2 regions of the Bacillus sp. NEAU-Y102 genome follow, and region 1 is predicted to be linked to the other one. Evidence: predicted binding sites of a transcription regulator. Region 1 holds the regulator's gene; the other holds the start of a gene.
What was found. The regulator LexA, encoded in region 1, represses DNA repair genes until DNA is damaged. The targets are predictions, from matches to a motif close to CGAACATATGTTCG.
Positions count from the first base shown of each region.

Region 2: a site for LexA is predicted at 9,267-9,280, ahead of addB (helicase-exonuclease AddAB subunit AddB). Genes of this name have one in related genera too.

Region 1 is NZ_JBTWFK010000001.1:607,049-622,793, reverse strand. Features, by position in the region: gene ACYFX0_RS03015 (PadR family transcriptional regulator) at 193-516, shown strand; gene ACYFX0_RS03010 (DUF1700 domain-containing protein) at 509-1,051, shown strand; gene ACYFX0_RS03005 (DUF4097 family beta strand repeat-containing protein) at 1,052-1,855, shown strand; gene lexA (transcriptional repressor LexA) at 1,946-2,566, opposite strand; gene ACYFX0_RS02995 (YneB family resolvase-like protein) at 2,708-3,364, shown strand; gene ACYFX0_RS02990 (DUF896 domain-containing protein) at 3,410-3,649, shown strand; gene ACYFX0_RS02985 (bifunctional metallophosphatase/5'-nucleotidase) at 3,689-5,272, opposite strand; gene ACYFX0_RS02980 (phosphate/phosphite/phosphonate ABC transporter substrate-binding protein) at 5,457-6,395, shown strand; gene phnC (phosphonate ABC transporter ATP-binding protein) at 6,491-7,264, shown strand; gene phnE (phosphonate ABC transporter, permease protein PhnE) at 7,261-8,055, shown strand; gene phnE (phosphonate ABC transporter, permease protein PhnE) at 8,055-8,858, shown strand; gene tkt (transketolase) at 9,166-11,166, shown strand; gene sirA (sporulation inhibitor of replication protein SirA) at 11,323-11,763, shown strand; gene ACYFX0_RS02950 (YneF family protein) at 11,842-12,063, shown strand; gene ACYFX0_RS02945 (ABC transporter ATP-binding protein) at 12,186-13,937, shown strand; gene ACYFX0_RS02940 (ABC transporter ATP-binding protein) at 13,937-15,700, shown strand.
Region 2 is NZ_JBTWFK010000002.1:376,281-392,025, reverse strand. Features, by position in the region: gene ACYFX0_RS08475 (S-layer homology domain-containing protein) at 1-10, shown strand, start outside; gene ACYFX0_RS08470 (S-layer homology domain-containing protein) at 241-903, shown strand; gene aceB (malate synthase A) at 1,124-2,713, shown strand; gene aceA (isocitrate lyase) at 2,737-4,014, shown strand; gene ACYFX0_RS08455 (phosphotransferase) at 4,124-4,741, opposite strand; gene ACYFX0_RS08450 (DUF6584 family protein) at 4,761-5,255, opposite strand; gene cspA (RNA chaperone/antiterminator CspA) at 5,539-5,742, shown strand; gene ACYFX0_RS08440 (hypothetical protein) at 5,948-6,151, opposite strand; gene ACYFX0_RS08435 (hypothetical protein) at 6,501-6,686, opposite strand; gene ACYFX0_RS08430 (competence protein ComK) at 6,970-7,551, shown strand; gene ACYFX0_RS08425 (TVP38/TMEM64 family protein) at 7,977-8,570, shown strand; gene lepB (signal peptidase I) at 8,627-9,190, shown strand; gene addB (helicase-exonuclease AddAB subunit AddB) at 9,306-12,821, shown strand; gene addA (helicase-exonuclease AddAB subunit AddA) at 12,818-15,745, shown strand, end outside.

The DNA of each region.
Region 1 (15,745 bases):
TGTAAATGAAATGAAACCTTGAAGGATGCTTAGTTATAACACAGTCTTATTCAGGGATTCGTTAGTTCGCTTTCTAAATTTAGGGAATAAATATAGCTTAGTACCTTGCAATAAATAATACTAAGTGGTATATTATGGATAAAGCAGGTACCGTGTATTGAACAGTACTGAGATAGGGAAGGAGGATGGCACTTGAACGTTCAGTTTAAAAAAGGTGTGCTTGAACTTTGTGTATTAGCACTTGTAAAACGTAAAGATAGTTACGGTTATGAACTTGTTCAGCAAATCTCTAATAAATTTTTAATATCGGAAGGGTCAGTATACCCTTTGTTACGTCGTTTGACGAAAGAAGGGTATTTTCAAACGTATTTAAAGGAATCTACGGAAGGGCCACCTCGTAAATATTATCAATTAACAGAGCAAGGGGAGACGCAATTTCATTTGTTAGTAACAGAATGGCGTGATTTTGCGAAAGGGGTACAAGAAATTATTGAAGGGGTGGAATGGGATGAGTAAAGAAGGGTTTCTTAAAGAATTATCAAGTTATCTTAGAAAGTTACCAGAGGAAGAGAGGCAAGATATTTTATTGGATTATGAAGAGCACTTTCAGTTTGGACTAGAAGAGGGGAAAACTGAATCAGAAATAATACAGGGCCTTGGTTCTCCGAAAGTAATCGCAAAAGAATTACTTGCGATGTATCGCTTCGATGAAATGAAAAAAAATCCATCGACTTCAAATGTGACAAGAGCTGTTATGGCAGCGATTGGACTTAGTTTGTTTAATTTTATTATTGTGTTAGGCCCGTTAGTCGCAATTATTGCTTTTATATTTTCTTTTTGGATTGGTGGTATTGCTAGTGTAGTAACACCATTTTTCGTTATTGGAAAAGTATTTATGGGTACTTTTATATGGTTGGATCTTTTCGTTAGTATAACGTTTGTTGGAGTAGGTTTGTTGTTATGTATTATCGCTTTTTATAGTACAAAGTGGTTTAAGAGATTGTGTGTACGATACGTAATATGGAACTTCAAAATGATAAAAGGAGAGTAAATGATGAAAAAACTATTTTTAATCGCTATCGCTTGTATCATTATTGGAGTAATAGGAATTTCCCAAACATATGAAAAAGCAGTACAAACTGCTGAAAAAGGCGATAAAGAAGATGTAATTAAAAACGAAACATTAAAAAATATAGAAGTTAAGTTAGATGCCGGAGATATTGTTATCCAAAAATCTCCTGACTCTTCTTTTTATGTAAAGCAATCAGGAGATGTACGTAAACAAGAGATTCGTATTGCAGAAGATGGTGACACATTAAAAATTATTGGGGAAAGAGAAAAAGGTGCTTCATTTGATTTTTCTTTTTACGATTTTAGGTTCCAAACGTCTAAATTGACTCTCCTTGTGCCCGAACGCTCTTATCAAGATGTAAAAGTAAATTCATCTGCTGGACAAATCGAAATGAGTGATGTGAAAAGTGATAGTGTAAGTGTTAGAACACTTGCTGGAGAAGTAGAGCTGAAACAAGTAACGTCTAAGAATGTGGAGGGATCTACAAAAGCTGGTGAGGTGAACTTTAAAAAAGTAATAGGGAAAGTGACCGCAAAAACAACAAGTGGGGAAATAAATATTCAAGATCATGATTCTAAGTATAATCTAGAAGCAAGTTCAACTGCGGGAGATATAGATATTACTTTATCGGAAAAACCACAAGATGCGGTAATTACTGGGCAAAGTGCTGCCGGAGATGTAACAATTTTTAATGAAGAAAATAATAACGTAACAATTGGAAATGGTAGTAAAAAGATTAGCGGTAAAACGGCTGCTGGAGATGTCACGATTGAAACTCGTTAATAAGAAATAGAGTGCATGGAAATCTATCAAAATACAAAAAGAAGATAATTACCGTATATAAATAAGGTAATTATCTTCTTTTTGTTATTTTTAATGTAAATCACGATATACGCCAATTACTTTCCCGATAACTGACACTTGTTTTAAAATGATAGGTTCTAATGAAGAGTTTTCTGGTTGTAGACGGAAATGGTCTTTTTCTTTATAGAAACGTTTAACAGTTGCTTCGTTATCTTCTGTTAAAGCGACTACAATTTCACCATTATATGCAGACTGTTGTTGGCGAACAACAACTAAATCTCCATCGAAAATACCAGCTTCAATCATACTATCTCCAGAAATACGTAACATGAACACTTGGTCTGCTCCGGAAACAATGCTAGCTGGAAGTGGGAAATGTTCCTCTACGCTTTCGACCGCTGTAATTGGTAAACCAGCAGTAACTTTTCCGACAATTGGAACTTGAATAACAGATTGTGTTTCCGTATCCATTCGGTCTTCGCCTAAAATTTCAATGGCACGTGGTTTTGTTGGATCGCGTCGAATGTATCCTTTTTCTTCTAATCGTGATAAATGTCCGTGCACTGTAGAACTAGAAGCGAGGCCGACTGCTTGACCAATTTCACGTACGGAAGGTGGATATCCTTTTTCTTGTACTTTTAGCTTAATAAAGTCGAGAATGTCTTGCTGGCGTTTCGTTAACTTTTCCATGTTTTCTAACACCTCGTTTTCTTTCATTTTTCTTATTAATAAGTATAACATGTGAAAAAACATTCTACAAACATAAGTTCGAACAAATGGCGGATTTATGTTACACTATAGGGAAATGATAGGGAGAAAGAGGGGTTCAAAATGAATGCAATTATTTATGCACGTGTGAGTACAACGAAAGAAGCGCAAGAAACATCATTATTACGTCAAAAAGATGAATTATTGCATTTAGCTGAGCGCTATCAAATGAATGTTACGAAGGTGATTGAAGAGCAGGCTAGTGGGTATACAATTGAACGTGACGGTATATTAGAGGTGTTAGATACAATTCGGGACGAACAAATTGATGTGTTACTTATACAAGATGAAACGCGCCTTGGTAGAGGGAATGCGAAGATTGCATTAATGCATTGTTTACATAAAGAAGGCATAAAAGTATATACACATACACATAATGGTGAATTACAATTGTCGGATTCTGATTCGATGGTATTAGATATTATTGGTATTGTTGAAGAATATCAAAGGAAGATTCATAACTTGAAAATTAAACGAGGTATGCAACGTGCAGTAGAAAAAGGTTATCGTCCAGAAAATAATTTAAAAAATCGTCATTTAAGTGTAGGAAGAGAGAAAAAAGAAGTGCCAATTGAGGAAATTGTACGTTTGCGAAAAAGTGAACTCACGTTTGAAGAAATTGCAGCAACACTACGTGGATTTGGTCATAATGTTTCAAAGGCGACTGTACATCGTAGATATGTAGAGTATACGAAGCAATTGCTTGATAAAGAAGAGTAACTATTGTATGATAATAATCAGTTTTGATTAGAAGGGGGATTCGAGATGATTAATCACGAACTCGTTGAACGCATTAACTTCTTAGCGAAAAAAGCAAAAGCTGAAGGTTTAACTGAAGAAGAGCAACGTGAGCGTCAATCGCTACGTGAACAATATTTAAAAGGATTTCGTCAAAATATGTTAAACGAACTTAAAGGTATTAAAGTTGTTAACGAAGAAGGTACAGATGTTACACCGACGAAATTAAAAGCTTTAAAAAAGCAAGATAATGCAAAATTAAATTAAAAGATGGGCGAAGCCCATCTTTTTTATTTGTAAAAATCCTTATTTAATAACTTTCCAGTTGTTATTAACGGTTGCTTCTATCGTTCTATGTTCCAATATATAATTAGCGATAAGTTCAGACATATCAGTGGGTATATCTTTTACTACCGGTTTGTTTTGAAACATAAAGAAATTTCCCCCGCCACTTGCACGATAATTATTCATTACAACGTCATATTCTTCATTCATATTAAGAGGAGCACTGTTATGCTGTAAAGATTCTACTCTTTCACCAATTGGTTTTGAAATGTTTAATACATATGAAATCCCTTCCCACATATCATAATTATAATGTTGTGGCTTTGGTTCTATGTAGGTAGGGCTTACGATGATGGATCCATCTGTTTTTAATGTGAAATAAGAAGCAGAGAGTTCAAGAGCATCTTTTATATCTGCTCCAGTTATTCTAATTACTTTTAATGTGTTTGGATAAATATAATTAGAAACGATGTCACGCATTGTTACATGTTCTGGGAAGCCTGGAGATGTATTATGGAACAAACTTGTACAAGAAATTGATACATTAGCTATATCCATCTGTATTTTATTTATGAACTCGATAAAAGGATGATCATGCAAACGAGTTTGCATAGCATCTGAAATTTGCATGTCCCCCTCAATAATTCCAATAGGTTGATCAAGCCACTTTTGTGTTTTCTCTTCGTAATCGGCTACCAATGAAAGTACATCTTGGTCCGCTGCAACCCCTTGTACAGATAATAATTCAGAAGAACTCTCTTTTTTCACCCATTTATGTTTCATTTTTTCGAATGTTACTTTTACTTTTCCAACTGAGTGTCCATTGCATCCGGTCTGTAAAATTGTTACACCGTTAGCCATTGTGTGAGAAATGTCTCGGTGTTGATGACCTGTTAGTAAAAGATCTATGCCTTCAATTTCCTGGCACATTGCATATCCTTGGTTTTCACCTGTTAACACTTCAGTCGGTTCCCCGGTTTGTAAATCACTTTCAAATCCACCGTGATAGGCTACGACTAATAAATCTGGTTTCTCGTGTTCGTGAATATAAGAAACCCATTTTTTTGTAGTCTCTAATGCATCTTCAAATAGTAAATCTTTAATATGATGGGCCTGTTCCCAATTTGGGATGTAATGTGTTGTTACCCCTAAAATAGCAATTTTTATATTTGATTCAATCTGTTTGATTATATAAGGTTTTCCGAAATAGGGTTTCTTTATGTTTTTATCTAAAATGTTTGCTGATAGGTACGGGAAGTTCGCAGTAGTCACAGCATTATTTAATATGTCCATCCCGTAATTAAATTCATGATTGCCGATAACTGCAGCATCATACTGTAGGTAATTCGCTAATAAGGACATTGGGTTTTTTTTGTTTTTTTCGTATGTAACATAATGATAAGTAAATGGTGTTCCTTGAATGAAGTCACCATTATCAATTAAAAGAACGTTTGTATTTTGGGAACGTTCTTTTTTTATAAGAGTAGAAATTTTAGCTAAACCAAGTTCTGCCGGGGAGTTATCTTGGTAGTAAATGGGATAAACAGTGCCATGTATATCGCTTGTTAATAAGATGTTTAAAGTTACAGTTTGATTTTGTTCCAATATGACTCACCTTTTCTATTGTTATCTTCCAATTCATCATATCAAATATGTGAAGTGAATTTTGATGTGAATGTATAGAATGTGTAAAGATTCTGTAAATAACAAATTGTGCATCAAAATATGTGATATATTTCTTCATGTTTACGGAAGCTTATTTCATAACAAGAAAAATGGAGGCATTAATATGTTGAAAAAAGTTTTTGCAATGAGTACAACAGTTGTACTAGCGGCGGGATTATTAAGTGGCTGCGGAGCGAAAGAATCAAGTGCAAGTAAAAATGAAGATACGAAAAAAGATTATGTACCAAAGACCTTAAATGTTCAATTTGTTCCTTCTCAAAATGCGGATACGCTAGAGGCGAAGGCAAAACCATTGGAAAAGCTATTAAGCGATAAATTAAATATTCCGGTAAAAGTTAGTATTTCAACTAACTACAATACAATTGTAGAAGCGATGGCATCTAAACAAGTAGATGTAGGGTTTTTACCGCCAACAGCGTACGTGTTAGCACATGAAAAGAAGGCTGCTAATGTAATTTTGCAAGCACAACGTTTTGGAGTAGAGGATGAAACAGGAGCTCCTACAAAAGATTTAGTAGACTATTATAAATCTGAGTTTGTTGTTAAAAAAGACTCTAATATAAATAGTGTAAAAGATTTAAAAGGTAAAAAAATTGGTTATCAAGATGTAACATCATCAGCAGGATATGTATGGCCTGCAGCTGTTCTATTAAAAGAGGGAATTGATCCGCTAAAGGATGTGAAACCTGTTACATTAAAAGGCCATGATCAGTCACTTATTGCACTTTTAAATGGTGATGTAGATGCAGCTGTTGTATTCCAAGATGCTCGTAATATTGTAAAAAAAGATTATCCGAATATATTTGATCAAACGAAAATAGTGAAATTTACTGAGAAAATTCCGAACGATACAATTTCTGTACGCTCGGATTTAGATGCAGAGTGGAGTAAGAAATTACAAGATGCTTTCATTGAAATTGGAAAAAATGAGGAAGGCCGTAAAATCATTAAAGAAGTATATTCCCATGAAGGATATATTAAATCTGATGATAGTAAATTTGATATTGTTCGTGAATATGGAAAGACAGTGAAGACGCAATAATACATAGTGAAATGGCGGCTAGCTGGAAGGTGTGAGATTTCAGTTAGTTTGCCGTTTTTTAGTTATTGATAATACACTGAAAGTAGGTAAGATGTGTGATAGAGTTTCGAAATGTTTCCAAAATGTATCCGAATGGCACAAAGGGATTGAATAATATAAATTTAAAGATTCAAAAAGGTGAGTTTATTGTAATGGTCGGATTATCCGGAGCCGGAAAATCTACACTTCTCAGATCCGTAAATCGTCTTCATGAGATTACCGAAGGAGAAATCATTATTGAAGGTGAGTCTATTACTTCTGCGAAAGGAAAAGGATTAAGGCGTATGCGCCGGGATATCGGTATGATCTTCCAAAGTTTTAACCTTGTAAAGCGATCAACAGTATTAAAAAATGTATTAGCTGGTCGTGTTGGATATCATTCCACACTACGTACAACGTTAGGTTTGTTTCCGAAAGAAGATGTGGAGCTCGCATTTCAAGCATTAAAAAGAGTGAATATTTTAGAAAAAGCATATGCACGTGCTGATGAATTATCAGGAGGACAACAGCAACGTGTATCGATAGCTAGAGCATTGGCGCAAGAAGCAAAAATCATATTGGCAGATGAGCCTGTTGCATCGTTAGATCCACTTACGACAAAGCAAGTGCTAGATGATTTGAAAAAAATTAATGAAGATTTTGGAATCACGACAATTGTAAATTTACATTCTATTGATTTGGCTAGACAATATGCGACACGCATTATCGGATTACATGCAGGAGAAATTGTTTTTGACGGTTTAGTAGAAGAAGCAACGGATGAAAAATTTGCTGAAATTTATGGGGACGTTGCTCAGAAAAGCGAATTATTAGAGGTGGCAGTAAAATGAATGACGTGACGATATATTCAAATGAAATACCGAAGCCGCCGAGTAAATTGAAACATATGTTAACGTTTATTTTAGTTATTTTAATGTTGTGGAGTAGTAGTGTACAAGTAGATGCATCATTTTCAAAACTGGTAGACGGTTTTCCAAATATGGTAGATCTATTGAAAGAAATGGTGCCACCTGATTGGAGTTATTTTCAAGTTATTACAACAGCGATGTTAGATACAATACGTATGGCGATTATTGGGACGACCTTAGGAGCGATTTTAGCTATTCCACTTGCATTGTTTGCAGCAAGTAATGTGTTTACTAACACATTTTTATACAGTCCAGCTCGAATGATTTTAAATTTTATACGAACGATACCAGATTTATTATTGGCGGCTATTTTCGTAGCGATTTTTGGAATTGGGCCACTTCCAGGTATTTTGGCTCTTACTTTTTTTTCAATTGGACTTGTAGCGAAATTGTTGTATGAATCAATTGAATCAATTGACCCTGGCCCACTAGAAGCGATGACAGCTGTAGGGGCTACTAAGGTGCAATGGATTATTTATGGAGTCATTCCACAAGTAAAAGCACACTTTGTTTCCTATGTACTATATACATTTGAGGTGAATGTACGTGCAGCGACTGTCCTAGGTTTAGTAGGAGCAGGTGGTATTGGACTATATTATGATCGTACACTTGGATTTTTACAATATCAACAAACTGCTTCTATAATTATTTATACCCTTATTGTTGTTTTGTTAATTGACTACATTAGTACATTGTTGCGGGAGAAACTATAATGAATAGAACGACGATGATTGTGCCAAAACTGAAGAAACCGAGTGTATATCGCTGGGTTATTTTTATAGCAATTACATTTGTTTATGTTTGGGCCTTTTCAGGAGTACCATTAGAAGGGATAAAGGACACAGCAGGTGAAATCACGAAAGCAATTATGACAGGGGTATTGAATCCAGACTGGTCGTATGTATCTTTGCCAGATGGTGAAGATTTATTGCATGGATTAATTGATACGTTGGCAATTGCGATATTAGGTACATTTATTTCTGCATTTTTATCTGTTCCGTTTGCCTTTTGGGCGGCAACGAATATGAGTAGTGGAAAATTAACTTCAGGATCTGGAAAATTTGTACTTAGTTTTGTTCGTACGTTTCCTGAATTAGTTATGGCTCTTTTATTTATAAAAGCTGTTGGTCCAGGCTCTTTTGCAGGAGTGTTAGCCTTAGGATTACATTCTATTGGAATGTTAGGAAAACTATATTCAGAAGGAATTGAAAACATAGATAAAGGACCGACGGAAGCGTTACTAGCAACAGGAGCAAACCGTTTTCAAATACTTTGGTATGCAGTGTTACCACAAGTGTTACCAGACTTTCTATCGTATACGTTATACAGATTTGAAATTAATGTACGATCCGCTGCGATTTTAGGGGTTATCGGAGCAGGAGGGATTGGTACACCTTTAATTTTTGCGCTGAGTTCACGGAATTGGTCTCGTGTTGGGATTATTTTATTAGGTATTATTTTAATGGTAATTATAATTGATTTGATTTCAAGTTCGATTCGCAAACGGATTGTTTAACTTATTTGAAAAGCATCGAAGTTAGATGCTTTTTATATTTTTAAAAACGTATTTAAAAACGTATTTAAAAACGTAAGTATAGAAGAAATTTGTATAAATATACAGATAATTCCCTTTCTTTTTAAAATAAAAATAATGAAAAAGTATGTCATATTGAATGCCCATACATTCCCGGAAACATTGATTTTTTTATAAAAAATCAAAAAAATATCAACATATTTGTCGATACATGTTGTATAATCTTGCGTGGGAAGCTATCATATAAATGTATAAAACGTTTACTAATATAAGCGAAGGGAAGAATAGCATGTCACATTCAATCGAACAACTTTCTATCAACACGATTCGCACATTATCCATCGATGCGATTGAAAAAGCAAACTCTGGTCACCCAGGAATGCCAATGGGTGCAGCACCAATGGCTTATACATTATGGACTCAATTTATGAAACACAATCCAAATAACCCAACGTGGTTTAACCGTGATCGTTTCGTATTATCTGCAGGTCATGGTTCAATGTTATTATACAGCCTACTTCATCTATCTGGTTATGATGTAACAATGGATGACTTAAAGAACTTCCGTCAATGGGGAAGCAAAACTCCAGGACATCCTGAGTACGGTCATACAGCTGGTGTAGATGCAACGACTGGTCCACTTGGACAAGGTATTGCAACTGCTGTAGGTATGGCAATGGCTGAAAGACATTTAGCTGCTAAATATAACCGTGATGCGTATAATGTAGTAGATCATTATACATACGCTATTTGTGGTGATGGAGATTTAATGGAGGGCGTTTCTGCTGAAGCATCTTCATTAGCTGCTCATTTACAATTAGGTCGTCTTGTTGTGCTTTATGATTCAAACGATATTTCATTAGATGGCGATTTAAATCGTTCATTCTCTGAAAGTGTAGAAGATCGTTACAAAGCATACGGATGGCAAGTGATCCGTGTTGAGGATGGAAACGATATTGAAGCAATCGCGAAAGCAATTGAAGAAGCGAAAGCTGACGAAAAACGCCCAACGCTAATTGAAGTAAGAACGACAATTGGTTTCGGTTCTCCAAACAAATCAGGAAAATCAGCTTCACATGGTTCTCCACTTGGTGTAGAAGAAACAAAATTAACGAAAGAAGCATATGCTTGGACTGCTGAACAAGACTTCCACGTAGCAGAAGAGGTATACGACAACTTCCGTAAAACAGTACAAGATGTTGGTGAAACTACGCAAGCAGAGTGGAACACTATGCTAGGTGAATATGCGCAAGCATACCCAGAATTAGCAAACGAATTCCAAGCAGCAATGAACGGTCAACTTCCAGAAGGTTGGGAGCAAAACTTACCAACTTATGAATTAGGATCAAAAGCAGCAACTCGTAATTCTTCTGGTGCTGTAATTAATGCAATTGCAGAGTCTGTACCATCATTCTTCGGTGGATCTGCTGACCTTGCTGGTTCTAACAAAACATACATGAATAATGAAAAAGACTTTACAAGAGACGATTACAGCGGTAAAAACATTTGGTACGGTGTACGTGAGTTCGCAATGGGTGCAGCAATGAACGGTATTGCATTACATGGCGGTTTAAAAACTTACGGTGGTACGTTCTTCGTATTCTCTGATTACTTACGTCCAGCAATTCGCCTTGCAGCATTAATGCAATTGCCAGTAACGTATGTATTCACACATGACAGTATCGCTGTTGGTGAAGATGGTCCAACACATGAACCAGTCGAACAATTAGCAGCGCTTCGTGCAATGCCGAACGTTTCTGTTATCCGTCCAGCTGATGGTAACGAATCTGTTGCAGCTTGGAGACTGGCTTTAGAATCTACAAACAAACCAACTGCTTTAGTATTAACTCGTCAAGACCTTCCAACATTAGAAGGTGCAAAAGATGATACGTATGAAAAAGTAGCAAAAGGTGCATATGTAGTTTCTGCAAGCAAGAAAGAAACGGCTGATGTTATCTTACTTGCAACTGGGTCTGAAGTAAGCCTAGCTGTTGAAGCTCAAAAAGCATTAGCAGCGGACGGCGTTGACGCAGCTGTTGTCAGCATGCCATCTATGGATCGTTTTGAAGCTCAACCTGCAGAGTACAAAGAATCTGTATTACCAAAAGCAGTAACAAAACGTTTCGCAATCGAAATGGGTGCTACATTCGGATGGCACCGTTACGTAGGTCTTGAAGGAGATGTGTTAGGTATCGATACATTCGGTGCTTCTGCTCCTGGTGAGAAGATTATGGAAGAGTATGGATTTACTGTAGAGAACGTTGTTCGTAAAGTAAAAGAAATGCTTTAATGATTTCAGAAAAATCTCTCCGGCATGGAGAGATTTTTCTATGTAAATGAGTTTTTTCGACAGAAAAAGTTTTTTATCTCTCCGCAGTCAGACAATCATTGCAAATTTTCTTATATATAATGAAGGGAAAAGGTTGTCCAGATTGGGAGGGGAAAAATGAAAACGTATGAATTGTATTTAATTCAAGAGGATATTGCGAAATCTTATTTTGGTCGTGAATATTTGTTTTTTGATTTATTTGCTCGATTTTCAGAATCTGGGTCCCTTTCGGAGAAAAAAGTGTTATATAAACAAATGATGTATATAACGAAACCATTGCAAGTAATGAAAATTCATCATAAATTAGAACAAGCTTTGCGCGTTCTTGGTAAATATGATAGAACACATCATACACATACACTTTATACGGGAGCGGAGTACGGTGAAATAATGGTGAAACCGCACTATATTCGTATGAATACCTCTGGAAATGTCTCTATGGAAACGACTTTCTTTGAGGTGTTAAGAAAGTGTGAATTAACATTTTTAGCTATGGATTATGAAAATACAAAGTACGGATGGCTGAATCCTCTAAAACAAGTACGAACATATGTGTAAAAAATGTCGAATTGTATCTTGTCTTATTGAAAAGGTTTTAGTACACTGTAAGGTAGACAACATGAAGGAGGAAAATATATGCCAATTTGGTTAGGTATTCTAGTGGGCGTAGTAGCACTAGTAGCAGGCGTGGCGTTAGGATTTTTCATTGCCCGCAAATACATGATGAATTACTTACAAAAAAATCCACCAATTAACGAACAAATGTTAAAAATGATGATGATGCAAATGGGACAAAAACCTTCCCAAAAGAAAATCAATCAAATGATGAGCGCGATGAACAAGCAACAAATGAAATAAGCGCTAAAAGACACTCACTAAGAGTGTCTTTCTTTTTGTTAGTTACAGTTTTTAAAACTTTTAAAAATTCTGTATTTTTGGTAAACTGAAAACATCGCTCATTTTAAGGGAGGAGGAAAAAAATGAAAGTGTTTATGAATTTAGCGTGGTTTTTTAAACAAGAAAAACGAGCGTACATAACCGGAATTATTTTATTATTTGGCGTTGCACTTTTAGAGCTCGTAGCACCAAAAGTAATTGGAATCGTTGTAGATGAAATTAATGATGAAACATTGACGACCGATAAGTTACTAAAATGGGTTGTACTATTAGTAATTGTAGGTATTACGATGTACATATTGCGTTACATATGGCGTATTATGATTTTCGGGTCTTCATTAAAATTAGCTCGCCAATTACGAAAAAATTTATATGAACATTTTACAAAGATGAGTCCATCTTTCTATCAGTCAAATCGAACAGGTGATTTAATGGCACATGCGACTAATGATATTCAAGCAATCCAGCAAACTGCTGGAGCGGGTGTTTTAACGCTTGTTGATTCATTAGCTGTTGGGGGATGTGTACTCGTAGCGATGGGTTTTACAATTAGTTGGAAGTTAACATTGTTAAGTTTAATTCCGATGCCGATTGTAGCCATTTCGACAAATTATTATGGAACGTTATTACATAAAAGGTTTCATAAAGCACAGCAATCGTTTTCGGAAATTAATGATAAAGTGCAAGAGAGTATGAGTGGAATGAAAGTGATTCGATCGCTTGGACAAGAGAAAGAAGATTTGCAGGCGTTTCGAAAAAAATCAGAAGATGTTGTGCATAAAAATGTGTTAGTTGCACGTATTGATTCGTTATTTGATCCGACAATCGCTCTTATCGTTGGATTTTCTTTTTTAATTGCAGTATGTTACGGATCGGTATTAGTTGTAAGAGGTGAATTAACAGTAGGTGATCTCGTTACATTTACGACATATTTAGGTACCCTCGTTTGGCCAATGTTAGCGTTTGGATGGTTGTTCAATATTATGGAGCGTGGGCGTGCTTCATATGACCGTGTAGAAAAAATTCTTTCACAAAAATCAGATGTAGTAAATAGAGAAAATGCTGTACATACGATAGCGAGCGGTAATGTTTCATTTGCCATTGATTCATTTTCGTATAAGAAAAATGAACTGTTACATTTAAACGATATTCACTTTGATTTGAAGAAGGGCGAAACGCTAGGAGTTGTAGGACGTACAGGTGCAGGGAAAACGACTTTATTAAAATGTTTAATCCGTGAGTATGATCATTTTAATGGTGAATTAAAAGTTGGGGAGCGAGATATTCGAGATTTAACACTTCATGGTGTCCGTTCTGCCATTTCATATGTGCCGCAAGATCATTTTTTATTTTCAGCAAGTATTGGTGAGAATATTGCCTTTGGAAAGGCGGATGCTACATATAATGAAATTACCCAAGCTGCAGAGATTGCTTGTATTCATAATGATATCCTCCAATTTTCAGAAGGATATGAAACAGTAGTAGGGGAAAGAGGCGTTTCGTTATCTGGTGGTCAAAAACAGCGGATCTCTATTGCTCGTGCTTTATTAACAAATGCTGAAATTTTAATTTTGGATGATTGTTTATCAGCGGTAGATGCAAAAACAGAAGAGACAATTTTAAGTGCCTTAAAGAGGGAAAGAGCAGGGAAAACGACGATTATTACTGCACACCGATTAAGTGCAATTCAGCATGCTAATCTTATTCTTGTTGTTGATGAAGGTAGAATTGTACAAAGAGGTACACATGAGGAATTAATGAAGGAAAAAGGCTGGTATAAGGAAATGTATGAAAGCCAGCAATTAGAAGCTTTAGTCGAGAAAGGAGGCGTATGATGGTAGAGAAGAAGCGAAGTGATTTAAGTAGATTGCTTTCTTATATGAAGCCATATAAAGGGTTGCTATCTTTAGCATTTATCTTTTTAGTTGGTGCGACAGTAACGGAAATGATGGGGCCTTTTTTAATTAAACAATTCCTTGATGAACACCTAGTACCGCGGGATTTTGAACGATCAGCACTCGTTACTTTATTTGTAATTTACATAGTTGCTCATTTATTAAAAGTATTATTTACGTATTTAAATCTATTGTACTTTCAGAACATTGCTTTTAAGATTGTTCAAGATATGCGAGTTGAAGTATATGAACATGTTCAAAATCTGTCATTAAGTTTCTTTGATCGTACGCCAATTGGTACGCTCGTATCTCGTATAACGAATGATACGGAAGCGATTAAAGATTTTTATGTCAGTGTATTATCAACATTTGTGAAAAATGTAGTCTTTTTAGTAGGTATTTTAATAGCGATGTTTTTATTAGATGTAAAATTAGCGTTATTTTCTCTCATATTAATTCCGATAATGTTCGCGATTATGGTATTATATCGCCGGAAAAGTGCAGCTTTTTATTTAGAAGTACGTAATCAACTAAGCGTGTTAAATGCAAAATTGAACGAGTCCATACAAGGAATGAATATTGTTCAAGTGTTCAGACAAGAAAAACGTATGAGAAAAGAGTTTGAAGAAGTGAATAATAAACATTATAGTGCAGGGCGACGTACTTTGAAGTTAGACGCATTACTTTTACGACCAGCTACGGATTTAGTACATATTGTAGCTATTGCGTTAGTACTAGGTTTATTTGGGATTGATGCTTTAAAGAGCCCTGTTGAAGTAGGAGTTTTATATGCTTTTGTTAACTATATACATCGTTTCTTCCAACCTGTAAATGAGATGATGATGAAATTGTCCTTTTTCCAACAGGCACTTGTTTCGTCATCACGTGTATTTCATTTAATGGACGAGAAAGATTTAGCACCGGTTCAAAAAGGCAATGAGAATCCTCAAGTTGTCGATGGAGATATTGAATTTAAAAATGTTACTTTTTCATATGATGGAAAGCGTGACGTTTTAAAAAATGTATCATTTCACGTGAAACAAGGGCAAACGGTTGCTTTTGTTGGGCATACTGGTAGCGGAAAAAGTACGATTATGAATTTGTTAATGCGATTTTATAATATTAAGTCGGGAAATATTGTAATAGACCGTGTAGATTTAGAAAAATTTGAAGAACGAGAAATTAGAAAGAAAATAGGACTCGTATTGCAAGATGCATTTTTATTTGCTGGAAATGTAAAGCAAAATATTCGTATGTATAATGAAGAAATTACGGATGAAGAAGTAAAAGAAGCTGCTCGATTTGTGCAAGCGAATACGTTTATTGAAAAGTTACCAGAGCAGTATGAAACAGAAGTAGTAGAAAGAGGTGCAGCATTTTCAAGCGGTCAACGACAATTAATTGCTTTTGCTAGAACGATAGCAACGAATCCGAAAGTATTAGTATTAGATGAAGCAACAGCTAATATCGATACAGAAACAGAAGAGGCTATTCAAACAGCGTTGCAACAAATGCGAAAAGGTAGAACGACGATAGCCATTGCGCATAGGTTATCTACAATTCAAGATGCAGATCAAATTTTTGTGATGCATGATGGAGAGATAGTAGAAAGAGGAACACATCAAGAATTACTAATTGAGCAAGGTTTGTATTATAATATGTACTTGTTACAAAATAAAGGGAGTTTGCAAAAGGCCTTGTAAATACAAGGTCTTTTTTTATTTTGTATACAAAATATATTTACTCTT
Region 2 (15,745 bases), on a different contig from region 1:
TTGGAGATAGAGTGAAATATGAAAGCACAAATAGAAATATTTGTGCTTTTTTGTTTGTTTAAAAAAGAATTATTATTCGTTTTTATGTATTTTTAATGTTATACATAAGCTTTATAATCAACCCCATAAAAAAGACATGATGTGTAATATGATTCACAAAACCGTCACGAAATGTGTCGGAAAATATACTATTTGTTATGTATATTTGAAAAAACATATACATATTGGGGAGGAAATGTAATGAGCAAAAAATTATTAAAAACAGCTACAGCATTAACAATTATGGGTGGGGTGTTATTCTCAGCAGAGAGTAACAATGTAAAAGCGGAAAGTGCACCGTTGCAAAAAACAAATACAATTGTATTTAAAGATGTACCAAAAGGGCATTGGGCATATGAGGCGATTCATGATTTAGCGGAACAAGAAATTATTTTGGGATATGGCGATGGAATATTCGGTTTTGGGGATAATGTAACACGTGAGCAAGTTGCAGCTTTAATTTACCGTGTGTTTGATATGGAAGAACAAGATGAATATGAAAACCCATATGGAGATATCGATGAAAATTCAACAAGCTTTATCGAGGAAATATTGGCTTTAACGGAAATCGGAATTTTCCAGGGAGACGAGAATGGAAACTTTAGACCGAAGGCGACGTTGACGCGTGCGGAAATGGCACAAGTTCTTACGAATGCTTTTGACTTACAGGCAAAGGGATCTCATAACTTTAATGATGTTTCAGCAAATTCATGGGCAACGAATGCAATTAGTGCAATACAAACAAATGGTATTACAATGGGAATCGGAGAAGGTAAATTCGGTCCGTCTATGAAGGTAACGAGAGAACAATACGCACAGTTTTTACATAGAGCAATATTGCATGATATGGAACAAGGGCAGTAATAAAGTTTAACTAGTCAAAGTAAAATTTAAAAATAATACAAAAAAGGTCGTTGTTGTATAACAGCGGCCTTTTTTGTATGGAATAAAGCGCGAAAGCATGGCGTTTTGAAAAAAAGTGAAATGAATTTTCAAAAAAAACTTCCTTTTCCGAAGATTTGTTATATAATATAAAACATAAAATCAAATCTGTTATAAAACAGTTTAAGAAGGGGATGCTAATATGTCGACGCAAACTTCACGGGTTACACTCGTTGGAGAAATGTTACCAGCGTACAACGAAATATTGACACCTGAGGTGCTTAGTTTTTTGAAGGAACTACATGAGAATTTTAATGAGCGCCGCATAGAACTTTTACAAAAACGTGTAGAAAAACAAAAGAGAATTGATGCAGGGGAGTTTCCGAAGTTTCTAGAAGAAACAAAACACATACGTGAAGCGGATTGGACAATTGCCAAGCTGCCAAAAGACTTAGAGGATCGCCGCGTAGAGATTACTGGACCGGTAGATAGAAAGATGGTCATTAACGCTTTAAATTCAGGAGCGCATCTTTTTATGGCGGATTTTGAAGATTCGAATTCACCAACTTGGGAAAATGCAGTGGAAGGTCAAATCAACTTACGAGATGCAGTAAAGGGAACGATTTCACATGAAAATGATAAAGGGAAAGAATATAGATTAAATGAGAAAACAGCTGTACTCATTGTACGTCCAAGAGGATGGCATTTAGAGGAAAAGCATATGCAAGTTGATGGGAAAAATATGTCAGGTAGCTTAGTAGATTTCGGCTTGTACTTTTTCCATAATGCGAAAGCTCTTTTAGCAAAAGGGAGCGGCCCATACTTTTACTTACCGAAAATGGAAAGTTATTTAGAAGCGAGATTATGGAATGATGTATTCGTATTTGCTCAAAAATATATCGGCATTCCAAATGGAACGATTAAAGCAACTGTGTTACTGGAAACGATTCACGCTTCGTTTGAAATGGATGAAATTTTGTATGAGCTAAAAGATCATTCTGCTGGCTTAAACTGTGGAAGATGGGATTATATTTTTAGCTTTTTAAAGAGTTTCCGTAATCATAATAAATTCTTACTACCAGATAGAGCACAAGTCACGATGACAGCGCCATTTATGCGTTCGTATTCTTTGAAAGTAATTCAAACGTGTCACCGCCGTAATGCACCAGCAATTGGAGGAATGGCGGCACAAATTCCGATTAAAAATAATCCAGAAGCGAATGAAGCAGCTTTTGAAAAAGTGCGTGCTGATAAGGAGCGCGAAGCTTTAGACGGTCATGACGGGACTTGGGTTGCTCACCCTGGACTTGTACCGGTTGCAATGGAAGTATTTAATCACATTATGAAAACACCAAATCAAATTTTCAGAAAACGTGAAGAAATATGTGTAACAGAAAACGATTTACTAGAGGTACCGGTGGGAACGATTACAGAAGAGGGCCTTCGCATGAATATTAGCGTAGGTATTCAATATATTGCATCTTGGTTAAGCGGACGGGGAGCAGCACCCATTTATAACTTAATGGAAGATGCGGCAACTGCTGAAATTTCAAGAGCACAAGTATGGCAATGGATTCGTCATGAAGGTGGAAAACTAAATGATGGTCGTAATATTACGCTTGAATTAATGGAAGAGCTAAAAGAAGAAGAATTAGCAAAAATAGAAAGAGAGATTGGTAAGGAAGCCTTTAAGAAAGGGAGATTCCAAGAGGCGACAATGTTGTTTACAAATCTCGTTCGAAATGATGAATTCGTACCATTTTTAACATTACCAGGTTATGAAATTTTATAAAAAATGAAAAGGGGATGGAATAAATGAAAAACGAAAGAATCGAGAAATTACAAGAAAGCTGGGAATTAGATGAGCGTTGGAAAGGGATCACACGTCCATATTCGGCAGAAGATGTAATTCGCCTGCGCGGATCAATTGATATTGAACATACATTAGCGCGCCGCGGTGCTGAGAAGCTTTGGACATCGCTTCATACAGAAGACTATATTAACGCACTTGGCGCATTAACAGGAAATCAAGCGATGCAACAAGTAAAAGCTGGGTTAAAAGCGATTTACTTAAGTGGTTGGCAAGTGGCAGCTGATGCAAACCTTTCTGGACATATGTATCCAGACCAAAGTTTATATCCAGCGAACAGCGTACCTGCTGTAGTGAAACGAATTAATCAAACACTTCAACGTGCGGATCAAATTCAACATATGGAAGGAAGCGATGATACAGACTATTTCGTACCGATTGTAGCAGATGCAGAAGCTGGATTTGGTGGACAATTAAACGTATTCGAACTGATGAAAGGTATGATTGAAGCAGGTGCATCAGGTGTGCATTTTGAAGATCAATTATCTTCAGAGAAAAAATGTGGCCATTTAGGTGGAAAAGTACTACTACCAACGCAAACAGCGGTACGTAATTTAATTTCTGCACGTCTTGCAGCAGATGTAATGGGAGTGCCAACAATTATCGTTGCAAGAACAGATGCAGATGCAGCTGATTTAATTACGAGCGATATCGATCCTGTTGATAAAGCATTTATTACAGGAGAAAGAACACCAGAAGGATTTTACCGTACGAATGCAGGTCTTGATCAAGCGATTGCGCGCGGTTTAGCGTATGCACCGTATGCAGACCTCGTTTGGTGTGAAACGTCGGAACCAAATTTAGAAGATGCAAAACGATTTGCGGACGCAATTCATAAGGAGCATCCAGGAAAGTTACTTGCATATAACTGTTCACCTTCATTCAACTGGAAACAAAAACTAGATGAAAAAACAATTGCGAGCTTCCAAAAGGAAATCGCATCTTACGGTTATAAGTTCCAATTCGTAACACTTGCTGGATTCCATTCATTAAATTACGGTATGTTTGAACTAGCACGTGGCTATAAAGAGCGCGGCATGGCAGCATACTCTGAACTACAACAAGCTGAATTTGCAGCAGAAAAACACGGCTACTCTGCAACACGTCATCAACGCGAAGTAGGAACAGGTTACTTTGATGAAGTTGCACAAGTGATTACAGGCGGAACTTCATCAACGACAGCGTTAAAAGGATCTACAGAAGAAGCACAGTTTACGAAATAAAAGGAAGGGGCACCTGTTTGAAGGGGGCCCCTTGTTATTTTGTGAACGATTCGAAAAGAGATATCAATTTATCGGCAAAAAACGATACTAACTTTTCTTTATTACTAAATCAACGCCACTCAGCCCTATGATTACGAATAAACTTCATATCTTTCTCATAATGCTCTAGATGTCCTTCATCAATCATTCTTTGGAAATTCAAGTCGCCTTCTTGCGCTTTTCGTTTCATATATGTACATAACCCTTCTAATCGTAGCAACACCATTCCTAAGTAATCTTCATCCATATTTTTACCATAGGACTGAACGAATAATTTCACTCTCTCTTTAATACGATCTGCATGTTGCGATGATTCATAATGAATGGCTTCACCAGATTCTGTATAATACACTCTACTTAAAGGCACACAAGTATAAAGTGTATAAGCGATATCCCATAGTCTTGGACCAGGAGCAGCAACATCGAAATCAATAATCCCTACTGGCTTCTCATTATTAAAAATAATGTTATATATGGCAAAATCATTGTGGCATAAAACCTCTCTATCTTCTCCATCTACACCTAAAAACTTTGGAGTATAATGAAATCCTTTGTTTTCTAAGTGTTGTAATAGCTTATGGATTTTTGCGCTATCTGGCTTTAACTCTCGACGAACAGTATTTTCAGAACGATATACGTTCGAAACGTTTCCGCCTGTTAGCTTTTCTTCGTTATCGTAGTTTGACATGTGAAAATTCCCCCTATAATTAAAAAATCCAATTCCAAATAGTGAATAGACCAACAATGGCAGAAAAGAGAAGGCAAGCAAGGAATGCTAGACAGCCAAAAGGAACTAGCTTATCTTGCCATGTTTCTTTATACTCATAAATTAACTCCTCTGCTACTTTCTTCTGCACTGAAGATAAAGGTTGATCTTTATACAAAGCTTTTATATGGTTAGAATCGCCTTTAAACTTTAAAGCGCGTGCAATATGATGAGGGTTATTTCCCATTGATTTCTCAAATAATAAACATGATTCATGCATAATATCTGTTTTATGCTCCTCTAGATACCAGTAACGTCCAGCCATTTCTGGATATTGTAATTTATAATAAATATCTCCGAGTTGTTTTCGAAGATGTAATTCATTTGGGTATGTAAAGATGAGGCCGTGCAATCTGTCTCTTGCTTTTCCAAGATTATTATTTTCAATATCCTCTTCGATTCTTTTTAATGTTTTTCTAGGAATTTTGTTGTTCATAAATTCCTCCTTATTTGGAATAGAGATAATTATATTTTATAAGAAATACTAAAAATTAGAAATTCCATTTTAGAAAAAGATTGTACATTTTATTTTAATGTGCTATGATGGTGTCAGTTGAATAGTTAAATTAAGCAATCCATATGTTATCAAGTGCTGAAAACGAACGAGAAAAAGTATGTGAGAACTAGTTTATGTTTCGTATTTGATAATGTGTGGATTCTTTTTTTAGACAGGAAGACTAAAAAATTTAAAATTTGTATTTTCTTAGGAGGAAATAATTATGGCAGTAACAGGACAAGTAAAATGGTTTAACAACGAAAAAGGTTTCGGTTTCATCGAAGTTCCAGGCGAAAACGACGTATTCGTACACTTCTCAGCAATCGAAACTGACGGTTTCAAATCTTTAGAAGAAGGTCAAAAAGTTAGCTTCGAAATCGAAGACGGTAACCGTGGACCTCAAGCTAAAAACGTAATCAAACTATAATTTTATAGTTGATGATGGAAAAAAGGATGGCTAATGCCATCCTTTTTTTTTTTTTAGGTTGTGCAGAAATTTTTTTCAGAGCCTGTTTTTATATCTAAATCTCTTTTTCTATGTTACAACTGGTAAAAAATTATCGGGAATGCGTATTAGTTCCTGTATAAGAATTAGTTCAGCAAGAGCATTTGCTGCGTATGATAGTAAATAACTATAAGTTTGTATTCTTTATTGAAATAGGGGAATCTTTTCCAGATAGACCTTGAGTCTCATCTTTTTTGTTAGTATTGTTATTGGAATTTTGTACGTTTTGAGATGATGTTTCTAACAGTTGTTCTTGTTCCTTGCTAGGAGTATTCAGAGCATCTGAGGGGATGCTATTAACCTGCTGACTTAATAGATTTTCTTTATCCATAGTATACAGCTCCTTTTTGGAATTTGATAAAAAGAAATGTAATTATAAATGGCTACTTATATATATTGTGTTTTTGAATGAAATTATATACAAAACTTATATTACAAAGTTAATTAATTGACGAATTGTTAGTAATGGAAAAAATGTACAAATTTAAATTTTTTAGTAAAAATTAAAAGCGAGTAACAAGTACAAATACTCTTTCTCATGTTTTATATAAAGATCATATTACAAATCAAAAAAGATGTAGAGAACCTTGGAAGAAAATATAGTTGTTTTTCTAAGGGTGAAGAAGAATAAATAAAATGATACTACAAATGTAAAAAGGCTTTCCAAAAAGGAAGGCCTTTTACTCTTTTTTCACTACGTTTTTCTTCTCACGTTTTTTACATTCTGTACATTTTGATTTACGAAACGGTTTGGCAAAGAATAGCAGAATAAAAAATAAACCGAATATAATACTAGCTGAATTTTTCACGATAATGACGCTACTATTTTTCATTTGAATCGATGGTTGGATCTCTTTTTCTTCCATAGTGGCCCTCCATATATTGGATTTACATTTTAATTATAACAAAGTTAATTGTTGTAATGATGTGAAATGAGGAAGTGATTTCAAATATTTATAGCAGTATAAATGCTTTTTTGTGCACAATGCCATCTTGTTATTTTTATATATTTATTTTGAAATTTGAAGAATGTTTGATAAATAATAAATTAATGTAAAATAGTAGAATGTGCAATCCGTTTTCTTTTCATAGGTGCTAAAATTATATATGCAGCTGCTAATATAAATGGAAAAAAGGAGATAATAGAGTATGGAAAGTAAAGTGGAACGCTATGTCGAAAATTATGTTGTAACGAAAAATACGATGGCCTTACTTCCTGTTATTCTAAGTGAAAAGAAAATTGTTACGCGAGTCGTTGAAATGAATGATTCTTTTTTCGTATTTCAAAAACCACTAGATATTATAGAAAGAAGTTGCCGAAAGCATGGTTCTAGTTTCTTAGGCAGAAAAGAAGGAACGAAAGAATTAACTCATATTACACATAAAGCACCGATTGCGATTAGTCCTACAGATCAACTTTATTTTTTCCCTACCTATTCTTACTCTAGAAAAGAGTGCGCTTGGTTGTCTCATTTTTATATTGAAGGTAATAAAGAATTAAAAGATGGAAATCTTATTATTAGGTTTATAAATGGCTTTGCTGTGAAATTAGAAATATCAAAAACTAGTTTTGAAAATCAACAAAATCGTACAGCGAAATTGCGTACTGAATATGAAGATCGTAGGAAAAAACAAGGGAGCCCTTGTTTTAAAGAGATTGATAAAAAAGAGGAATCAACATTAAGACCTGCTTATGAGAGAGTGTATTTTGTGAAGGAAGGCGAAGTGTGAAAGGATGGGGGAATCCCCATTCTTTTTTTGTTTATCCGCTATTTACCGGGCAGTAAGACGCACACATCAAAATTCAGCGAAAGCAAAGAAGTTAGGTGGGGCCCTGCTGCCTGTAAAAGCCGGATTGGTGAGGGTTGATTAAAGTTTCATTTTATCAATCTTTATAGATAAAGAGATGTGTTAGAAAAACCGAGTTGTAATTTCATTTACCGATAAAAATATCGGAAAACCACCTAAATAACAAAACGAACGAAATTTCCTGTCGAATATTGATAGATTATCATAGCTAAATAATGAAGGAATTCTTATGAAAGATATGGAAACTTTAATAAATACATCTCCATATGTCGTATCTACCATTTCCTCTTTCATATAAGCAATGATACAGTAGGGATAGTATTTAGAGTAAAGGGGTAAAGTGTAGAATGGATTTTCAGACAATCAAAGAGTATTTTTCACCAGAAAATATGGATCATATTGTTGAGAGTTATAAAGCGTTCGGACCACTTCTTGGTATTGGTTTACCGATGATAGAGGCGTTGATTCCAGCATTACCGCTTATTGTATTTGTACTGGCGAATGCTGTTGCATTTGGCTTTTGGCTCGGTTTTCTTTATTCATGGCTTGGATCAGTAATGGGTGCATTACTTGTCTTTTTCATCATCCGCCATTTTGGTCGCAGTCGTTTCTTTTCGTTTGTAAATAAGCATGAGAGAGTAAGAAAAGCAATGGGGTGGATTGAAAGGAAAGGATTCGCACCGATTTTTGTTATATTTTGTTTTCCGTTTACACCGTCAGCGCTAATAAATGTTGTCGCTGGTTTATCACGAATTAGTGTAAAACAGTTTGGGCTAGCGTTAGCATTCGGAAAACTTGTGATGATTTTTATTTTAACGTATATCGGTCATGATTTAATGTCATTTATTCATAATCCGGTGAAATCAGTCATTGTAGCGATTGGTATTTTTATTTTATGGTATGTCGGTAAGAAAATTGAAGTAAAGTTAGAACTACATTAAGAATAGTCTTCTTTGTAAAGGAAAGCTTCAGTATTAAAGGATAAGGGGAGAAGCGGATGAAGAAAACTTTGAAAAAAGAAGGCATAGAGTGGATACGAACAATTTTAATTGGTGTATTATTAGCTGTATTTTTTCGAACGTTTTTCTTCTCAACGTATGTTGTAGAGGGGAAGTCAATGATGCCGACATTGCAAGATGGTAATATGCTCGTTGTAAATAAGGTGAGTTATCAAGTTGGGGACTTGAACAGATTTGACGTTGTGGTGTTTCATGCGAATAAAAAAGAGGACTATGTAAAGCGAATTATCGGTTTACCTGGAGATCATATTGAATATAAGCATGATAAGTTATATATAAATGGACAATTTATTGATGAGCCGTATCTAGAGAAATATAAGAAAGAGATAAATGGAAGGCAACTAACAGGCGACTTTACATTAGAAGAGTTAACGAAAGAAAAGCTGGTGCCACCCGGGTTTATTTTTGTAGTAGGTGATAACCGGCTCGGGAGCTGGGATAGTAGACACTTTGGCTTTGTAAAAGCTGATACAGTCGTCGGTAAAGTTGATTTGCGATATTGGCCAATTCAAGAGGTGCAAACGAATTTTTCAAAAGGTTGATATAATAGATAGAAGTATAGAAAAGACAAACAACTCAGTTTGTCTTTTTTCGTGTACTATAATACAATTATAGTAGCAAACTAACGTTCGTTATGTAAGTGAAAGGTGGGGTTACATGTCACTTCGATTTGTGATTGGTAGAGCGGGAAGTGGAAAAAGTACACTTTGTTTACGCGAAGTGCAAGAAGAGTTAAAACAACGCCCGAGAGGGAAAACAATATTATATCTTGTGCCAGAACAGATGACATTCCAGACGCAGCAGGCGTTAATTGGAAGTGAGGATGTAAGAGGTTCTATTCGGGCACAAGTTTTTAGTTTTTCACGATTAGCGTGGAAGGTACTACAAGAAGTTGGCGGAGCGAGTCGTCTTCATATTGATGAAGCGGGTGTACATATGTTACTCCGTAAAATTGTAGAGTCTCGTAAAGATGGATTATCGGTGTTCCAAAAAGCAGCGGAGCAAAACGGTTTCTTTGAACATCTTGGCAGTATGATTGCAGAGTTTAAACGTTACAATGTAACGCCATCTAACGTATATGAAATGTGGCAACAATTGGATGCGCATAGTAGCAGTGCCGAACAAAAGTTACTAGCGAATAAAGTGTATGATTTACAGCTATTATACGATGATTTTGAACGTGCTTTAATTGGAAAATATTTAGATTCAGAAGACTACCTGCAATTGCTAGTGGAAAAGCTTCCGCAGTCTGAATATGTAAATGGTGCGGAAATTTATATAGATGGATTTCATTCATTCTCCCCGCAAGAGTTAGAGATTGTAAGACAGCTTATGATTTGCGGAGCGAGAGTTACGATCACGTTAACGATAGATGAAAAAACGTTAGCACAGCCAGTAAATGAACTCGATTTATTTTATGAAACGACGTTAACGTATGAAAAAATCAAACAAGTAGCGCGTGAAGAGAAAATAGAAATTGAAAAAACAATTCCACTTATGGAACAGCCGCGTTTTCATTCTCCGGCATTAGCGCATTTAGAAGCTCATTATGAAGCGCGTCCGAATGAAAAATTTAACGGTGAAGCGAGTGTAACGATTAGCACAGCTGCGAATTTACGAGCGGAGGTAGAAGGTGTTGCTCGTGAAATTCGTAAACTTGTTGCGGATGAAAGGTATCGTTACCGAGATATTGCAGTGCTTCTTCGTAATGGGGAAAGTTATTACGATGTGATGCGAACGTTATTTACAGATTATAATATCCCGCACTTCATCGATGAAAAACGCCCGATGTCACACCACCCATTAGTAGAATGTATTCGTTCTGCACTCGAGATTATTAGTGGGAATTGGCGTTATGATGCGGTGTTCCGCTGCGTGAAAACAGAGCTTTTATATCCATTAGACGTAAGAAAAGAAACGATGCGTGAAGAAATGGATGAATTTGAAAATTACTGTTTAGCGTACGGTGTACAAGGAAAGAGGTGGACTTCAGAGGATCCATGGATGTATCGCCGTTATCGTTCTCTTGATGATACGAACGGGATGATTACAGACAGTGAACGTGAAATGGAAGAGAAAATAAATAGGTTACGTGACGTTGTAAGACCACCTGTTATTCGCATGCAAAAAAGGTTAAAGCGTGCAGGAACAGTTATGCAAATGTGTGAAGCAGTTTACTTATTTTTAGAAGAACTGGATGTTTCGAAGAAGCTAGAAGAATTACGTATACGTGCAGAAGAAAGTGGAGATTTCTTATTTGCGACAGATCATGAACAAGTATGGGAAGAAGTAATGAGTCTTCTTGATACATTTGTAGAGATGCTTGGTGAAGAGAAAATGTCTCTTTCTATGTTTACGGACGTTATGTCGACAGGTCTTGAGGCACTTCAATTTGCTAACATTCCGCCGTCATTAGACCAAGTGTTAATTGCTAATATTGATCACTCCAGGTTATCTGACGTGAAAGCAACGTTTATTATAGGTGTAAATGAGGGGGTCATTCCAGCAGCACCTATGGATGAAGGTATGCTTTCTGATGAGGAAAGAGAAGTTCTTGGTGCGGCAGGGATTGAATTAGCGCCAACGACGAGACAAACTTTGTTAGAAGAACAGTTCGTTATGTATCAAATGGTAACGAGAGCGTCTGAGAGGTTATACATTTCATGCCCGCTTGCAGATGAAGAAGGAAAGACGTTACTTGCGTCTAGCTTTATTAAGAAAATAAAAAGAATGTTCCCTAATGTGAAAGATTCATTTATTACGAATGACGTAAACGATTTATCACGTTCAGAACAAATTTCATACGTAGCAACGCCAGAAGTAACGTTATCTTACGTTATGCAGCAACTACAAACGTGGAAGCGATACGGATTTGAAGGGAATTTAGACTTTTGGTGGGACGTATATAATTTCTACGTAACTTCAGATGAATGGAAACAAAAAAGTAGCCGCGTCTTATCAAGTTTATTCTATCGAAATCGTGCGAAGAAACTAAGTACAGCAGTAAGTAGAGATTTATATGGAGATATAATTAAAGGAAGCGTCTCTCGTATGGAACTATTTAACCGTTGTGCATACGCTCATTTTGCACAGCACGGTTTATCACTTAGAGAGCGTGATATTTTCAAGCTTGATGCACCGGACATCGGCGAATTATTCCATGCGGCATTAAAGAAAATTGCGGACAAGTTATTGCGTGAAAACCGTACTTGGGCGGATTTATCCATAAAAGAGTGCGAGCATCTTTCTGTTTTAGTAATAGAAGAAATTGCACCGTTATTACAACGACAAATTTTATTAAGTTCAAACCGTCATTTCTATTTAAAACAAAAACTACAACAAATCATTTTCCGTACGTCAATCATTCTTCGTGAACATGCGAAGTCGAGCGGATTCGTACCAGTTGATTTAGAAGTGCCATTCGGTATGGGCGGTACAGGATCACTTCCGCCGATGGAATTCTCACTACCAAATGGTGTGAAGATGGAAGTAGTCGGCCGTATTGACCGTGTTGATAAGGCAGAAGATGAGAACGGGACGTTCTTACGTATTATTGATTATAAATCAAGTTCAAAAGCGTTAGATTTAACAGAAGTGTATTACGGATTAGCACTTCAAATGTTAACGTATTTAGATGTTGTTACTTCGAATGCACAGACGTGGATGAAAAAAGGCCAAGCAGCATCACCAGCGGGTGTATTGTATTTTCATATCCATAATCCAATTGTTGAAATGAAAGGTGACGCATCTGAAGCCGAAATTGAAAAAGAAATTTTAAAGAAATTTAAAATGAAAGGACTCGTATTAGGAGATGCGGACGTTGTTCGTTTAATGGATAACAAACTTTCAACAGGAAGTTCAGATATTATTTCTGCTGGCCTGAAAAAAGACGGTAGCTTTAGTGCGCGTTCAAGTATTGCAAGTGAGCAAGAGTTTAACGTACTGCAAAAATATGTACACCATACGTTTGAAAATATCGGAAAAGATATTACAGAAGGTGTTATCGATATTGCTCCTTATAAAATGGGAAATAAAGCAGCGTGCACGTTCTGTAACTTCAAATCTGTTTGTCAATTTGATGAGTCACTTGAAGATAATCAATTCCGTACGTTAAAAGATATGAAAGATAGTGAAGCGATGGAGAAAATAAGAGAGGAGGTTGGCGGAGAATGATAGAAAATTGGCCTAAAAAACCAGAAGGTAGTCAATGGACAGATGACCAGTGGAAAGCTGTTGTAGCGAACGGACGTGATATTTTAGTTGCGGCTGCAGCTGGATCAGGTAAAACAGCAGTATTAGTTGAACGTATTATTAAAAAGATTATTAATGAAGAGAATCCAGTCGATGTCGACCGCCTGCTCGTTGTAACATTTACAAATGCAGCAGCGCAAGAGATGAAAAATCGAATTGGGGAAGCGTTAGAAAAGGTATTAATTGATGAACCAGGCTCTCAGCATGTAAGAAAGCAACTGAGCCTATTAAATAAAGCTTCCATTTCAACAATTCACTCATTCTGTTTACAAGTAATTAGAGGATATTACTACATGCTGGATGTTGATCCTCGTTTCCGTATTGCGAATCAAACAGAAAATGAATTGTTAAAAGAAGAAGTGCTAGATGACATATTAGAAGAAGAGTACGGAATCGAAGATAATACAATCTTCTTTGAACTTGTTGATCGTTATACGAGTGACCGTAGTGATGATGACTTACAACGTATGATTTTAGCGCTTCATACAGAGTCAAGAGCGCATCCAAATCCGGAAAAATGGCTTGATAAATTAGTAGAAGCATATGACGTAGAAGGAAAGACAATTGAAGATTTAGTATATGCTTCTTATTTATTAGAAGATGTGAAATTCCAGCTTGAAACAGCGGAACAGCATATTCGTAAGGCAACTGAACTCGCAATGCTTCCTGACGGTCCAGCGCCTCGCGTTGAAACCCTGCAAGCAGATGTAGCATTACTTGGAACGTTATCATCAGCTGCTCGTGAGTCGTGGACAAGCGTGTATGAAGCGATGCAAAACGTATCGTGGCAAACGTTAAAGCGTATTAAGAAAAGTGATTACAATGAAGATGTTGTAAAACAAGTAGACTCTCTTCGTAATAAAGCGAAAGATGAAGTAAAGAAATTACAAGAAGAGTTATTTAGCCGCAAACCTGAAAGTTTCTTACGAGATTTTCAAGATATGCACCCAGTATTAGAAAAGCTTGTTCAACTTGTAAAAGTATTTACAGAGCGTTTCCAAGCGATGAAGCGAGATAAAGGAATGGTCGATTTCACAGATTTAGAGCATTTCTGTTTACAAATTTTAAGTGAACAAAGTGAAAATGGTGAAATGAATCCGTCAGCAGTGGCGCTCCAATATCGTAATAAATTTACTGAAGTATTAGTCGATGAATATCAAGATACGAACTTTGTACAGGAATCCATTATTAAATTCGTAACGAAAGATTCTGAGAGTGAAGGAAACTTGTTCATGGTTGGTGACGTAAAGCAGTCGATTTATCGTTTCCGACTAGCTGAACCAGGACTATTCCTAGGAAAGTATAAACGCTTCACACAAGAAGGATTGGGCGGCGGAATGAAGATTGACTTAGCGAAAAACTTCCGTAGTCGTCATGAAGTACTAGCAGGTACGAACTTCATTTTCAAACAAATTATGGGCGAAGAAGTTGGAGAGATTGACTACGATGCTGACGCTGAATTAAAACTAGGTGCTACCTATCCAGAAGGTGAAGATGTAGCGGCAGAATTACTCTGTATTCAGCAAACGGAAGAAGAAGTAATAGACGGTGAAGAAGGTGCAGAAGTCGAAAAAGCACAGCTTGAAGCTCGCCTTATGGCGCAGCGCATTAAAGCGATGGTTGATTCCGGTTATGAAGTGTATGACCGTAAAACGGATAGTATGCGTCCTGTACAATACCGCGACTTCGTTATTTTACTTCGCTCCATGCCGTGGGCGCCGCAAATTATGGAAGAGTTAAAATTGCAAGGAATTCCGGTATATGCTGACCTTGCGACTGGTTATTTTGAAGCAACGGAAGTAAATATTATGATGAACGTATTCCGCGTTATTGATAATCCGATGCAAGATATCCCGCTTGCAGCTGTACTTCGTTCCCCAATCGTTGGATTAAACGATGAAGACCTTGCGACGCTTCGTGCTCACGGAAAGAAAGGCTCGTTTTATGAAGTAATGAGCTCATTCTTAAAAGGTGCACCGCTTGAAGAGGAACAAGAACTTCATGAAAAACTAGAGTGGTTTTATAACTTACTGCAAGGATGGCGTGAATTTGCACGTCAACAATCACTTTCTGATTTAATTTGGAAAGTGTACGGCGAGACAGGTTATTACGACTTCGTTGGCGGTTTACCAGCTGGAAAGCAAAGGCAGGCAAACTTACGCGTACTATATGACCGTGCAAGACAATATGAAGCAACATCATTTAGAGGATTATTCCGCTTCTTACGTTTTATTGAACGTATTTTAGAACGCGGTGATGATATGGGGACGGCGAGGGCCCTCGGTGAACAAGAAGACGTTGTTCGCATCATGACGATCCATAAAAGTAAAGGGCTAGAGTTCCCGGTTGTATTTGTAGCTGGACTCGGCCGTCGTTTTAATACACAAGACTTAATGAAACGTTTCTTACTCCATAAAGATTTCGGTTTCGGTTCGCAATTTATCGATCCGCGTAAACGAATTAAATACACGACATTATCACAGCTTGCGATTAAACGTAAAATGAAAATGGAATTAATTGCGGAAGAAATGCGCGTACTATACGTAGCGTTGACGCGTGCGAAAGAGAAGTTAATTTTAATCGGAACAGTTAAGGATGCAAATAAGGAAATGGAAAAATGGCTTGATGCGAGGGAACATAGTGAATGGTTATTACCGGATCACATACGTGCCGGAGCGTCTTGTTATTTAGACTGGATTGCACCTTCATTATATAGACACCGTGATAGTGAAATGCTTCTTGAATTAGGACAAGGAAGTATTCCAGATGAAATTTACGGGTATGACACGAACTGGAAAGTAGAAGTTGTGGACGGTAACACGCTACTTGCACCAGAGCCAGTTCAA